DNA from 2 places in the Sphingomonas aestuarii genome. Region 2 is predicted to be linked to the other one. Evidence: predicted binding sites of a transcription regulator. Region 2 holds the regulator's gene; the other holds the start of a gene.
The links. The regulator LexA, encoded in region 2, represses DNA repair genes until DNA is damaged. The targets are predictions, from matches to a motif close to GTTCCNCNCTTGTTCT.
Positions count from the first base shown of each region.

Region 1: radA (DNA repair protein RadA) is a predicted target of LexA. The motif match lies at 3,343-3,358, and genes of this name have one in related genera.

Region 1 covers NZ_JBTKVV010000004.1:364,637-370,672, forward strand. The annotation lists gene ACX0GZ_RS10145 (DNA polymerase III subunit gamma/tau) at 1-1,047, shown strand, start outside; gene ACX0GZ_RS10150 (YbaB/EbfC family nucleoid-associated protein) at 1,044-1,367, shown strand; gene ACX0GZ_RS10155 (hypothetical protein) at 1,451-1,714, shown strand; gene ACX0GZ_RS10160 (energy transducer TonB) at 1,837-2,430, shown strand; gene mtgA (monofunctional biosynthetic peptidoglycan transglycosylase) at 2,553-3,272, opposite strand; gene radA (DNA repair protein RadA) at 3,380-4,753, shown strand; gene ACX0GZ_RS10175 (CvpA family protein) at 4,764-5,339, shown strand; gene ACX0GZ_RS10180 (hypothetical protein) at 5,361-5,486, opposite strand; gene ACX0GZ_RS10185 (autotransporter outer membrane beta-barrel domain-containing protein) at 5,591-6,036, opposite strand, start outside.
Region 2 covers NZ_JBTKVV010000001.1:247,826-253,861, reverse strand. The annotation lists gene ACX0GZ_RS01295 (ComEC/Rec2 family competence protein) at 1-809, shown strand, start outside; gene lexA (transcriptional repressor LexA) at 1,187-1,849, opposite strand; gene ACX0GZ_RS01285 (molybdopterin molybdotransferase MoeA) at 1,907-3,097, opposite strand; gene moaC (cyclic pyranopterin monophosphate synthase MoaC) at 3,679-4,155, opposite strand; gene trpC (indole-3-glycerol phosphate synthase TrpC) at 4,262-5,044, opposite strand; gene trpD (anthranilate phosphoribosyltransferase) at 5,041-6,036, opposite strand.

The DNA.
Region 1 (6,036 bases), on a different contig from region 2:
CTGCGGCGCGTGCCGGTCGAGACGCTGGAGGCCCATTTCGCGCGCGTGGTCGAAGCCGAGGGCGTCGCCGCTGAGGTCGAGGCGCTGCGGCTGATCGCGACGGCCGCCGAAGGATCGGTGCGCGACGGCCTGTCGATCCTCGACCAGGCGATCGCCCATGCCGATCTGGACGGGGCGGGGGTTCAGGCAGATGCGGTACGCGCGATGCTGGGCCTGTCGGATCGCGGCGCGGTGCGGGCGCTGTTCGGCAAGATGGTGGCGGGGGATGCGGCTGGCACGCTTGCCGATCTGCGCGCGCAATATGATCTGGGCATCGATCCCGCAGGCGTATTCGCCGGACTGATGGAGACGGTCCACGCGATCACGCTGGAGCGCGTCGGGGCCGCGCCCGATCTGGCGCGGTCGGCGGACGAGCGTGCGATGCTGGGCGAATGGGCGGGCAAGCTGTCCAACGCGATTCTGCACCGGCTGTGGCAGTTGCTGTTGAAGGGCCATGACGAGGTGGTGCGCGCGGCTCTGCCGATCGAGGCGGCGGAAATGGCGCTGTTGCGCGTGATCCATGCGTCGCAATTGCCCGATCCCGGCGAACTCGCGCGGCAGATTGCCGAAGGCGCGCCGATCGCGGCACCCACTGCGGCAGCACCTGCCCCCGCATCGGTTCCAAGCACGTCGCCTGCGGCGGTCTTGCCGACCAATGTCGCCGAGTTGTTCGATTTCCTGTCGCAGCACGACCGGGAACTGCTGGCCAACAAGGTTCGGCTCAACCTGCGTGTGATCTCGATGACGCCGCCCGATATTGAAACCGGGCCGGTCGATGCCGAATTGCTTAAGGAACTTGCCGCCGTCCTGCGCGACCTGACCGGTACGGTCTGGCGGGTTCGCGTCGGCGAAGGCAATGCCCAGCCGTCGCTGCGCGAACAGGCCGAGGCGGCGAAGATGGATAGCTATGAAGCCGCGCTGCGTTCTCCCGTGATCGCAGCCGCAATCGAACATTTTCCTGAGGCCGAGCTGATCCAGCCGGCCAAACCGGCACGGAGACGATCATGAAAAGCCTCGAAGACATCATGGCGATGGCCCAGAACGTCCAGAGCGAACTCGAAAAGGCGCAGGCCAATCTCGACGCGATCGAGGTCGAAGGCGTGTCGGGCGGCGGTCTGGTCAGGGTCAAGGCGTCGGCCAAGGGACGCATCATCGGTATCCAGATCGACGATTCGCTGCTTCAGCCGAGCGAGAAGCAGATGCTCGAGGACCTGATCACCGCCGCGATCAACGATACGCGGGCAAAGGCGGATGCGGCCTCGCAGGCGGAAATGTCGAAGCTGTCGTCGGGCATTCCGCTGCCGCCGGGCTTCAAGCTGCCCTTCTGACGCACGCGCTAACCATTTCGCTTTGGGAACAATGTCATCCGGGCACTCGTTTGGCCCCTCAGTCGAGTAAAAGGAGGGACCCAATGACCGACGAACGCACCACCACGACCACCACCGACGGCGTGCACCCGGCGCACACCCACACCACCGTCGTCGAAAAGCGCGGCGGGGGCGGCGGCATCCTGATCGGGCTGGCGCTGCTGATCGGCGTGATCGTCGTCGCCTTTTTCCTTATGAACCGCGCGAACAACGAGGACGCGCAGACCAGCGCGATCACCCAGGCCGCGCAAAGCGTCGGCGACGGCGCCGAAAAGGTCGGCGACGCCGCGAAGAAGGCGGTCGAATAAGCGGTTTGATACCAATGAATGAAGGACGCCCGCATCGTCGCCGATTGCAGTTCGGCGCGGTGCGGGCGTTGCTTTGTACGGGCGTTGCGATGGCCGTCTCCGGGTGCGCGTCGTCCGGCAGGTTGGCGAACGCGTCCGACATCCCGCCCGGTTATCCGGCGGAAGCCGTTGGCGGCGTGACCCGCATCGAACTGACCATCGGCCGCAGCGGTCGCGCGATATCGTGTGCGGTATCGCAATCGAGCGGGAGCGGCGTGCTCGACGAGCGCGCGTGCAACCTTCATCTCGAGCGTTATCGCCAAGGGAAAAGCGAAACGCTTGAACGCTATGTCCGGCGCCGCGTCGACTGGGGGCAAATCGGCGGAACGGGGGCGGCGATTGCCACACCCATCGACCTCGATGCACTGATCGCACGGATCGAAGCGAATGGCGGCAAATGCCTTGCCGTGGCGCTGGGCACGGCGTGCCGACCGTCACCCGATCGTCGGGCGGTGGATATCGCTGCGGCGCCCGGCGATGAACAGTTTTTTCGCAGAATCATCGCCCGTCTCGGCAATCCCTGCGGACGGCCAGGACGTGAACTGGGCGGTTGGCGGATTGGCCGTGACATTGCGGTGGCGGATCAGAAAACGCTGTTCCTGAGCGGGGCGGACGAGCCCGGTCTGGTGCCGATGGTGGACAGCATCTGCCCGCCGCTGGTCGCGGTCGACCGTTAGTCGGCACCGACTTCGCCTCGTGCCCACCCGTCATTGCGAGCGTAGCGAAGCAATCCACAGCGTGGCTTGCTGGATTGCTTCGCTGCGCTCGCAATGACGGATATGGCTGGCGTCGCTCGGCCTTAGAGACAGTCGTCCAGCCCTTCGTTCGCCACCACCGAAATCCGCCGCTGGATCGTGCCCGCATAGCGTGCGGTGAAGCCCGACGGCGACTTGCCCGCGCGTTTCTTGGGCAGTGGCAGAACGGCGGCGATCTGGGCCGCCTCGCGGTTGGTCATGCTCGCCGCGCCGTGTCCGAAATAGCGTTGCGATCCGGCGTTGACGCCGTACGTGCCGATGCCGGTTTCCGCAATGTTCAGATAGACCTCCATGATCCGCTGCTTGCCCCAGACCAGCTCGATCAGGACGGTGAACCACGCCTCCAGCCCTTTGCGGAAAAAGCCGCCGCCCTGCCAGAGAAACGCGTTCTTGGCGGTCTGTTGCGAAATGGTCGATCCGCCACGAATCCGTCCGCCCTGCGCGTTGCGTGCGGCAGCGGAAGCGATCGCGGCATAATCGAAGCCAGAATGGGAACAGAAATCCGAATCTTCCGCCGCGATCGCCGCGCGCACCATCGCCGGGTCGATCTCGTCCAGCGGCATCCATTGCTTGGTGATGCTCCGGCCTTCAAACCAGTCGCCCATCATCGTGAAGGTCACGGGCGGATTGATGAACCGGTAGGCGACGACCCACAGCAGCGAGCCGAGCATGAACAGCAGGATCAGTTTCAGCACCCAGCCGAACAGTCGCCGTCGGATGCGGCGCGACTTTTTCGGTCTTGCGGGGGCGGCGCTGGTCGCCATCCTTCTTTCCTTCGTGACTGCCATTCGCGCGGATGCCGCACGCACCGGGCGAACGCAACCTTAGCGGTATATTCCCTTTTCGTTCCGCACGCGCTACGCCAGCGCACATGGCCAAACTCCAGAAGCGCTATGTCTGTCAGCAATGCGGGTCGGTCGCGTCCAAATGGGCGGGGCAATGCGGCGATTGCGGCGAATGGAATACGCTGGTCGAGGATGCGGGCGCGGCGGTGACGCCGTTCCAGGCCAAGCATAATCTGCAATCGGGCGGGCGATCGATCCTGATGTCCGGGCTCGATTCGGACATTCCGCTGCCCGACCGGATGGCGACCGGGATTGCCGAACTCGACCGCGCGCTGGGCGGCGGGTTCGTCGAAGGATCGGCGACGCTGATCGGCGGCGATCCGGGGATCGGCAAATCGACCTTGCTGTTGCAGGCCGCGGCGAAGCTGGCGTTGGCGGGGAAGGGCGTCGCCTATGTCTCGGGCGAGGAGGCCGCCGATCAGGTGCGGTTGCGCGCACGGCGGCTGGGGCTGGGCAATGCGCCGGTGCAGTTGGCGGCGGCGACCTCGGTGCGGGATATCCTGACGACGCTGGGCGGGGCGGGCGCGCCCGACCTGCTGGTGATCGATTCGATCCAGACGATGCACAGCGACCTGATCGAAGGCGCGCCGGGAACCGTCAGTCAGGTGCGGGCGTCCGCACAGGAACTGATCCGTTTCGCCAAGGAACGCGGCACCGCGCTGGTGCTGGTCGGGCATGTCACCAAGGACGGGACGATCGCGGGGCCGCGCGTGCTCGAACATATGGTCGATACGGTGCTGGCGTTCGAGGGCGAGCGCAGCCACCAATATCGCATCCTGCGCGCGACCAAGAACCGTTTCGGCGGCACCGACGAGATCGGCGTGTTCGCGATGGCGAGCGAAGGGCTGACCGAGGTGTCGAACCCGTCGAGCCTGTTCCTGACCAGCCGCGACGAAAGCGTGACGGGAACGGTGGTGTTCCCTGCACTCGAAGGCACGCGGCCGGTGCTGGTCGAGATTCAGGCGCTGGTGGTGCGGCTGGCGAGCGGTGCGACGCCGCGCCGCGCGGTGGTCGGCTGGGACAGCGGGCGACTGGCGATGATCCTGGCGGTGCTGGAGGCGCGCTGCGGGCTTAGTTTCTCAACGAGTGAAGTCTATCTGAACATCGCGGGCGGCTACCGCGTCTCCGATCCCGCCGCCGACATGGCGGTCGCCGCCGCGCTGATTTCGGCGCTCAGCGAGCGGCCGGTCGCCAGCGATTCGGTGGCGTTCGGCGAAGTGGCGCTTTCGGGCGAAATCCGCCCGGTCGCGCATGGCGCGCTGCGCCTGCGCGAATCGGCGAAGCTGGGGTTCGGGCGAGCGCTGGTGCCGGGCGCGCAGCCTTCGGACGGTGCAACGATGACGCTGTCATCCTTCGCCAGCCTGCCGTCCTTCGTTGACCATATGCTGGGGCGCGGGTAGCGCTCGGATCATGGGCTTCACCTCGCTCGATATTCTGATGCTCGTTCTGGTCGGTGGCGCCGCCGTGCTCGGCTGGATGCGCGGGTTCGTGTTCGAAGTTCTGGCGTTGTTCGCCTTCGTTCTCGTTGTCCTAGCGGTGCGTCTGTTGCACCTGCCCGCAACCGAATTTCTGCGCGATTATGTTGGCACCAGTTCGGGCGCGGCGACGCTGGCGTTCGTGATGGTTGCGGGCGGCACTTATGCGATCGGCCGGCTGATCGCCAACGGCATCGGCAAACGGACGCGCAATTCGATCCTGGGGCCGATCGACCGGGTGCTGGGGCTGGGGTTCGGCACCTTGAAGGGGCTGATCGTCGCCAGCCTGGGCTTCATGCTGCTGGTGCTGGTGCTCGACGTGATGAACGGCGGCCCGCGCATGCGCCCCGAATGGATGACCCAGTCGCGCAGCTATCCGCTGCTCAACGCGACCAGCGCGAGCATCGGCGAATTCGTCGACAAGCGTAAGCGCGGGATTCCCCTGTTCGACGAAGCGGACGACGCGGACGAAGCACCCAAATCAAAGCGCAAATCCGCACGCGACGAATGAAAATCGGCGCGAGTTGGCGGTTCAGTCGCGCTGGCTGCGACGGTCGCCCTTGCGCCGTTCGGTCCCCGAATAAAGGGGGTCCTGCGACTGGCGGCGGTCGTTTCGTTCACGACGGTCTTCGAACTTCGGCTCGGGATCGCGGTCCATTGCTCCCCTCCCTTTTGTTGCGATTGGAAGGGCTTAGCACGGGCGCATTGCGAATCGGTTAAGCAGTGGCGGACGCGCCCGATCGGCCCGTCCGCCGCTTGTGCCTACCAACCGACGCGGATGCCCAGACGGGCGGTGAAAGCGGTCATGTGCTGTTGTTCCTCGGCACCCGCTTCGCCCACGACCATGAACTGATCGACGCCGCCCGACAGGCGCAGGCGACCCAGCCATCCGCTGTTGCGGGCATCGGGCGACAGGGTGAACGCATCGCCGCCTTCGAAATAGGCGATGGTATCGCCGATCTGGCCGCCGACAATCTCTCGCCGTCCGCCCTCCAGCTCCAGCCGCAGCCAGGTGCCGTCCGGCTCCAGGCTGCCGAGTTCATAGCCCAGCGCGAGCAGGGCGTTCGCCGCAACCTCGTCGCTGACGCGTTCTTCGACGGTCAGGTCGAACCCATCGCCGCCACCCGCATCGCTCCAGCCGTCTTCGTCCAGCCGGAAATACTCGATTCCGGCCTGCGGGCGCACCCGCAACCGCGATCCCAGCGCCA
Region 2 (6,036 bases):
TCATGCCGCTGGAGGCGCTGGCGTTGCTGCTGGACGTGGCGGGGCTGGGCGCGCCTTTGTGGTGGCTGGTCGGGGTCAACCTCGATTTCCTGATCTGGATCGCCCACACCACCGCCAACACGCCAGGGTCGATCGCACTGATCCCCGGCATGCCCGCCGAGGCCTATGCGATCATGGTCGCGGGCGGATTGTGGATCGCGTTGTGGAAAGGCGCGCATCGCAAATGGGGGGTGGTGCCGGTCCTTGTCGGCGCGATCTGGACTCTGGCGACGCCTGAGCCCGATCTGCTTGTGACGGGCGACGGGCGGCATCTGGCGTTGCGGTCGCCCGAGGGCGGCATGGCGCTGCTGCGCGACCGGGCGGGCGATTATGTGCGGTCGACGCTGGGCGAGAATGCGGGGTGGGATGGGGAATTGGGAGCGCTGTCGGCCTTGCCGGGGGCTGCGTGTTCGCCCGATATCTGTATCGCAGATTACCGGCGCGGCGACCGGGTGTGGCGGATCGCGGCGACGCGCAGCAGCTATCACCTCGATATTGCCGACATGGCGCGGGTGTGTCGGGAAGCCGACATCGTGGTGAGCGAACGGCGGTTGCCGAGGACGTGCAATCCCCGCTGGCTGAAACTCGATCGCTGGACGCTGCGCGAGACCGGCGGGGTCGCGATCAGCTTTGCCGGACCGCGGGTGACGACGGTGCGGCGGGGGACCGATCATCCTTGGCTGAACCCGCCCAAGGTCGCGCCGCCGTGGCGGGAGCGGCGGGGGGTCGGCGGAATCTCAGCCAAGAAGCGACGATCGAACTTCGGATAACGGCGGTTCAGAGTAACGGACGCTCAGACTGTCGCTGCCCAGGAACGGGCCGTCATTGGTTAGGGTATCCCGCGATATGCTCAACCTGATTTCGCAGTTCCCAAGACGTTCACGACGAACTCGCCCCCGCGTTCTGGCACGCAACCGAAGTTGGCAAGGTGGATGGAGGGTCGGTTACGGATCGGGCGCCACGCCATCGACCCGCGCCACCCATCACACCGATGTCGTCATTGCGAGCGTAGCGAAGCAATCCAGTGTTGGCACGCGCGTCACTGGATTGCTTCGCTACGCTCGCAATGACGAAGCGGGATAAAGCGAGCCAGCTTCGCCTTTATCGAAGGTTGTTATTTGCGATCTCTTCCGCGGTGATGCGGCCGTCAATAGCGCCGCAGCAACCCCGCCAGCTTGCCCTGAACACGCACCTGATCGGGGCGGTAGCGTTGGGGGTCATAGCTGCGGTTGGCGGGGTCGAGGCGGACCATCGCGCCTTCGCGGCGGAAATATTTGAGGGTCGCTTCATTCTCGTCGATCAGGGCGACGATGATGTCGCCGTCGCGCGCGGTCTCGGCCTTGCGAATGAGCGCATAGTCGCCGTCGAGAATCCCGGCCTCGACCATCGAATCGCCTGCGACTTCGAGCGCATAATGATCGCCAGAGCCGAGCAGCGCGGCGGGGACGGGGAGCATCTGCGAGCCCTCCAGCGCCTCGATCGGGACGCCGGCGGCGATGCGGCCGTGCAAAGGCACCTCGATCACGTCGTTGGCGGGCGTCGGCACGCTGCGGGCGACGGCGGTGCGTTCCTTGGGCGATTTCTTGGCCTCGGCACGCTCGGGCATGCGCAGCACTTCCAGCGCGCGGGCGCGGTTGGGCAGGCGGCGCAGGAACTTGCGTTCCTCAAGCGCGGAAATCAGGCGGTGAACGCCCGATTTCGATTTGAGGTCGAGCGCCTCCTTCATCTCCTCGAACGAGGGAGACACGCCGGTTTCGTTCAATCGGTCGGAAATGAAGCAGATGAGTTCGTGTTGCTTGCGGGTCAGCATGCCCAAAGCCCTCCGTCGGAACAGACGCGGAACTTATGGGCAACGCGTGCGCCCAAGTCAAGCGATGCGTATGACTTCCACGGTTTCGCCCGTTTCGGCCCCCGGCGCGTTCGCCTGACGCACGATCAGGCAATTGGCATGCGAAAGCGCGCGTAGCATCGACGAATCCTGCTGGTCGAGCGGTGTCGCCACCCCGTCCTTCAGATGCGCGCGCAGATGGTCGGCGCGCGTGCCCGTCGGGCCGATCGCGTCGGCCAGCGTCGCCTTGACCGTGCGCGGCCAGGGATCGGCGGCCCCCGACATGTGGCGGACGAGCGGCGCGAGGAACAGCGTTGCGGTGACGAAGGCGGACACCGGATTGCCGGGGAGGCCCAGCACCACGGTTTCGCGCACGCGCGCGGCCATCATCGGCTTGCCGGGGCGCATCGCTACCCGCCAGAAATCGGGCTTTGCGCCGATGTCCTCAAGCGCGGGGCGGACGAGGTCGTGGTCGCCGACCGATGCGCCGCCGGTGGTGACCAGGATGTCGGCATCGACCTGAGCGAAGGTGGAGGACAGGATCGCGCGATCGTCGGGGAGGATGCCCATCTGGATCGCCTCTGCGGGCAAATTGGCAAGCATCGCGACGAGCAGCGCGGTGTTGCTTTCGGGAAGCTGCCCGTCGGCCAGCGGCACGCCCGGCGGCACGAGTTCGTCGCCGGTCGCGGCGATCGCGACGCGGATCGGGCGGTGGACGGGAACGGTGCCGTGACCCGCCATCGCGGCGAGTGCGATCCGCGACGGGGTGAGGTGATCGCCGGCATGGATCAGCCGTTCGTCCTGGCGGAAGTCGCGCCCGCGCTCGCGGACATGCGCGCCGCGCGCGGCGGGGCCGTCGCCGGTCAGCGTGATCGTGTCGGCGTCGCGGCGCGCGTCCTCCTGGATCAGCACGGTGTCGGCTCCCTCGGGCAGGGCTGCGCCGGTGAAGATTCGGACGGCCTGCCCGGCATCGACTTTTCCTGCGAAGGGCCGCCCGGCGGCGCTTTCGCCGATCACCGCGAGCGGTCCAGGCAGGTCGTCGAAGCGAACCGCATAGCCATCCATCGCCGACAGATCGGCAGCAGGCTGGGTGCGAAGCGCCATCACATCGATCGCCGCCCAGCGATTGGCGGCCGCGTTCAGCGTGACATGCTCGGTGGCGATCGAGGGCGCGAGCGCGAGCAGGCGATCCTGCGCCTCGCGAACGGGGAGGAGGGTGGGAGCGCTCATGGACGGGTGCCTCCAGTCGGAAAACACCGGTTAAAGGTCGGCGCTATCCAGCAGGGCGATTTCGAAGCAGGCGGCGGAAAGATAGGCGATATGATGGCTGAGGTCGGCATGATGATGCCGGGTAGCATCATCGGCCCGGATTAGCACCCCGTCCGCTTTTGGGTGGTAAGCGGACGGATCATATCTTAGGCTGTCATTGATGCCGATTAATATGACACGCTACGGAGAGAGGTCGCGCTACCGGGTTGGTTCGGCAGTGCTTGAGGCAATCACTTGCGTAGCGTTATTGTCGGTGAAAATCGGCATTCCCGCGTGGCTTATTTTTCTCGTCGCGGTCTCTGCTTCGATTGCCCTGACGATAATGACGTATCATCGCCTTCGCGATGCGAATCTATCCAGTGCATGGCTGCTTTTTATGATCGTCCAGTTTGCTATAGGGCCAACGTGGCATCTTTCGGACCATGTAACTTTCAACATCGGCGGCTCAATCATCAGCTTGGTACCGGTGATACTAGGATGGATCGTGCCCCGAATGGCCGATCAGAAGGTTGAGCTAGGGTCTGCTTAGGGGTCGTTAGCAGTCATTGCGGCTCCGCCACCCAATCGCCCGACTTGCCGCCGCTTTTCGTAAGCAAACGCACGCCCTCGATTGTCATGCCGCGGTCGATGGCCTTGGTCATGTCGTATACCGTCAGCAGCGCGGTGGTGACGGCGGTCAGCGCTTCCATTTCGACGCCGGTGCGGTCGGTGGTGCGCACCGTCGCGGTTGCGGTGACGCCGGTGTCGTCGGGGGTCAGTTCGATCGTGACGCTGGTGAGGGGGATCGGGTGGCAGAGCGGGATGAGGTCGCTGGTCTTCTTCGCGGCCATGATCCCGGCGATGCGGGCGACGGCGAGCGCGTCGCCTTTCTTGAGCGTCGCCTGGCGGATCGCGGTGGCGGCTTCGGCGGTCATGGCGATGCGGCCGGTGGCGGTGGCTTCGCGCAGCGTTGCGGGCTTGGCGCCGACATCGACCATGTGCGCGCTGCCGTCGGGGGTGAGGTGGGTTAGGTTGGGCATGGGCTATTCCTTACCGCGCTCACCCTGAGCTTGTCGAAGGGTGCCACGCAACCGATCGACCAAGACCCTTCGACAAGCTCAGGGTGAGCGCGGTTTACAGGGTCACTCAGCCTACCAGCGCGCGCGTCGCGGCTTCCACATCGTCCCGCCGCATCAGCGCCTCGCCGATCAGGAAGCAGCGGATGTCGTGTTTGGCCAGCGCGTCGAGATCGGCGCGGGTCTGGATGCCGCTTTCGGCGACGAAGGTACAGTCTTTGGGTGCACTGGCGACGAGGTCTAGGGTTTTCTGGAACTCGACCTCGAACGTCTTCAAATTGCGGTTGTTGACGCCGATCAGCTTGGACCGGAGCGTGCTGGCGCGCTCCATCTCTCCGGGGCCGTGCACCTCGATCAGCACGTCCATGCCGAGGCCTAGCGCGGCGTCCTCGATTTCGGCCATCTGCGCGTCTTCGAGCGCGGCGACGATGATGAGGATGGCGTCGGCGCCCATCGCGCGCGCCTCCAGCACCTGCCAAGGGTCGATCATGAAATCCTTGCGGAGCACAGGCAGCGAACAGGCGGCGCGGGAGGCGATCAGATAATCGGGTGAACCCTGAAAATAATCGCGGTCGGTGAGGACCGAGAGGCAGGTGGCACCCCCCGCCGCATAGGCGCGGGCATGGGCGGGCGGGTCGAAATCGGCGCGGATCAGGCCTTTGGACGGGCTGGCCTTCTTGATCTCGGCGATCAGGGCGTAGCGGTCGCGCGCTTTCGCATCGAGTGCGGCTTTGAACCCGCGCGGCGGGGTCTGTTCGCCGGCAAGCGCCTGGAGGTCCGACAGGCTGCGCGCGGCCTTGCCCGCCGCAACCTCTTTGCGCTTGGTCGCGAGGATCCGGTCGAGCATCGTCATTGGTATGCGATCCAGCAATCGAGCAGCGCCTTGGCAAGACCATTGTCGAGTGCCTCGCGTGCTTCTTCCACGCCATCGACCAGCGTGTCGGCACGGCCCGCGACCATCAGCGCGGCGGCGGCGTTGAGGAGGACGGCGTCGCGATACGGGCCGACTTCCCCCAACAGCAGACGCCTCAGCGCTTCGGCATTTTCGGGGGCCTCGCCACCGCGAATCGCGGACAGCGGGTGGCGGGGCAAGCCCGCATCTTCGGGCGCGAGGCGCGGCGGCATCTTCAGGCTGCCGACGCTGACCGCGACGCTGGGGCCGGCGGTGGAGAGTTCGTCGAGATTGTCCTCGCCCGACACGACCAGCGCCGCTTCGGTGCCGAGCAGGCCGAGCGCCTGGGCATAGACGGGCGCATAGTCGGGCCGCGCTATGCCGATCAGCTGGCGACCGACGCGCGCCGGATTGGCGAGCGGACCCATCAGGTTGAAGATCGTGCGCCGCCCAATCGCTTTCCGAATGGGCGTGATGCGGCGCATCGCCGGATGGTGGTTGGCGGCGAAAAGAAAGGCGATGCCGATCTCGTTCAGCGTCGCCTCTGCCGTCTCGGCGGCGCGGTCGAGGTTCAGGCCCAGCGCTTCGAGCGTATCGGCGGCGCCCGCCTTGGACGAGGCGGCGCGGTTGCCGTGCTTGGCGACGGGGATGCCGCACGCCGCGACGACGATCGCGACCGCGGTGGACACGTTCAGCGTGTGATGTCCGTCGCCGCCGGTGCCGCACACGTCGATCGCATTGGCGGGCGCGCGGACGGTAATCATCCGCTCGCGAAGGCAGCGCGCGGCCTCGGCGATCTCGATGCTGGTCTCGCCGCGTTCGGTCAGCGCGATAAGGAACGCGGCGATGGCGTCGTCCGATACGGTGCCGTCGAGGATCGCGGCGAAGGCTTCGCGCGCGCTTTCGTGGCTGAGCGGCGTGGCCGGATCGGGAAGGGAGGACAGGTTAGTCAT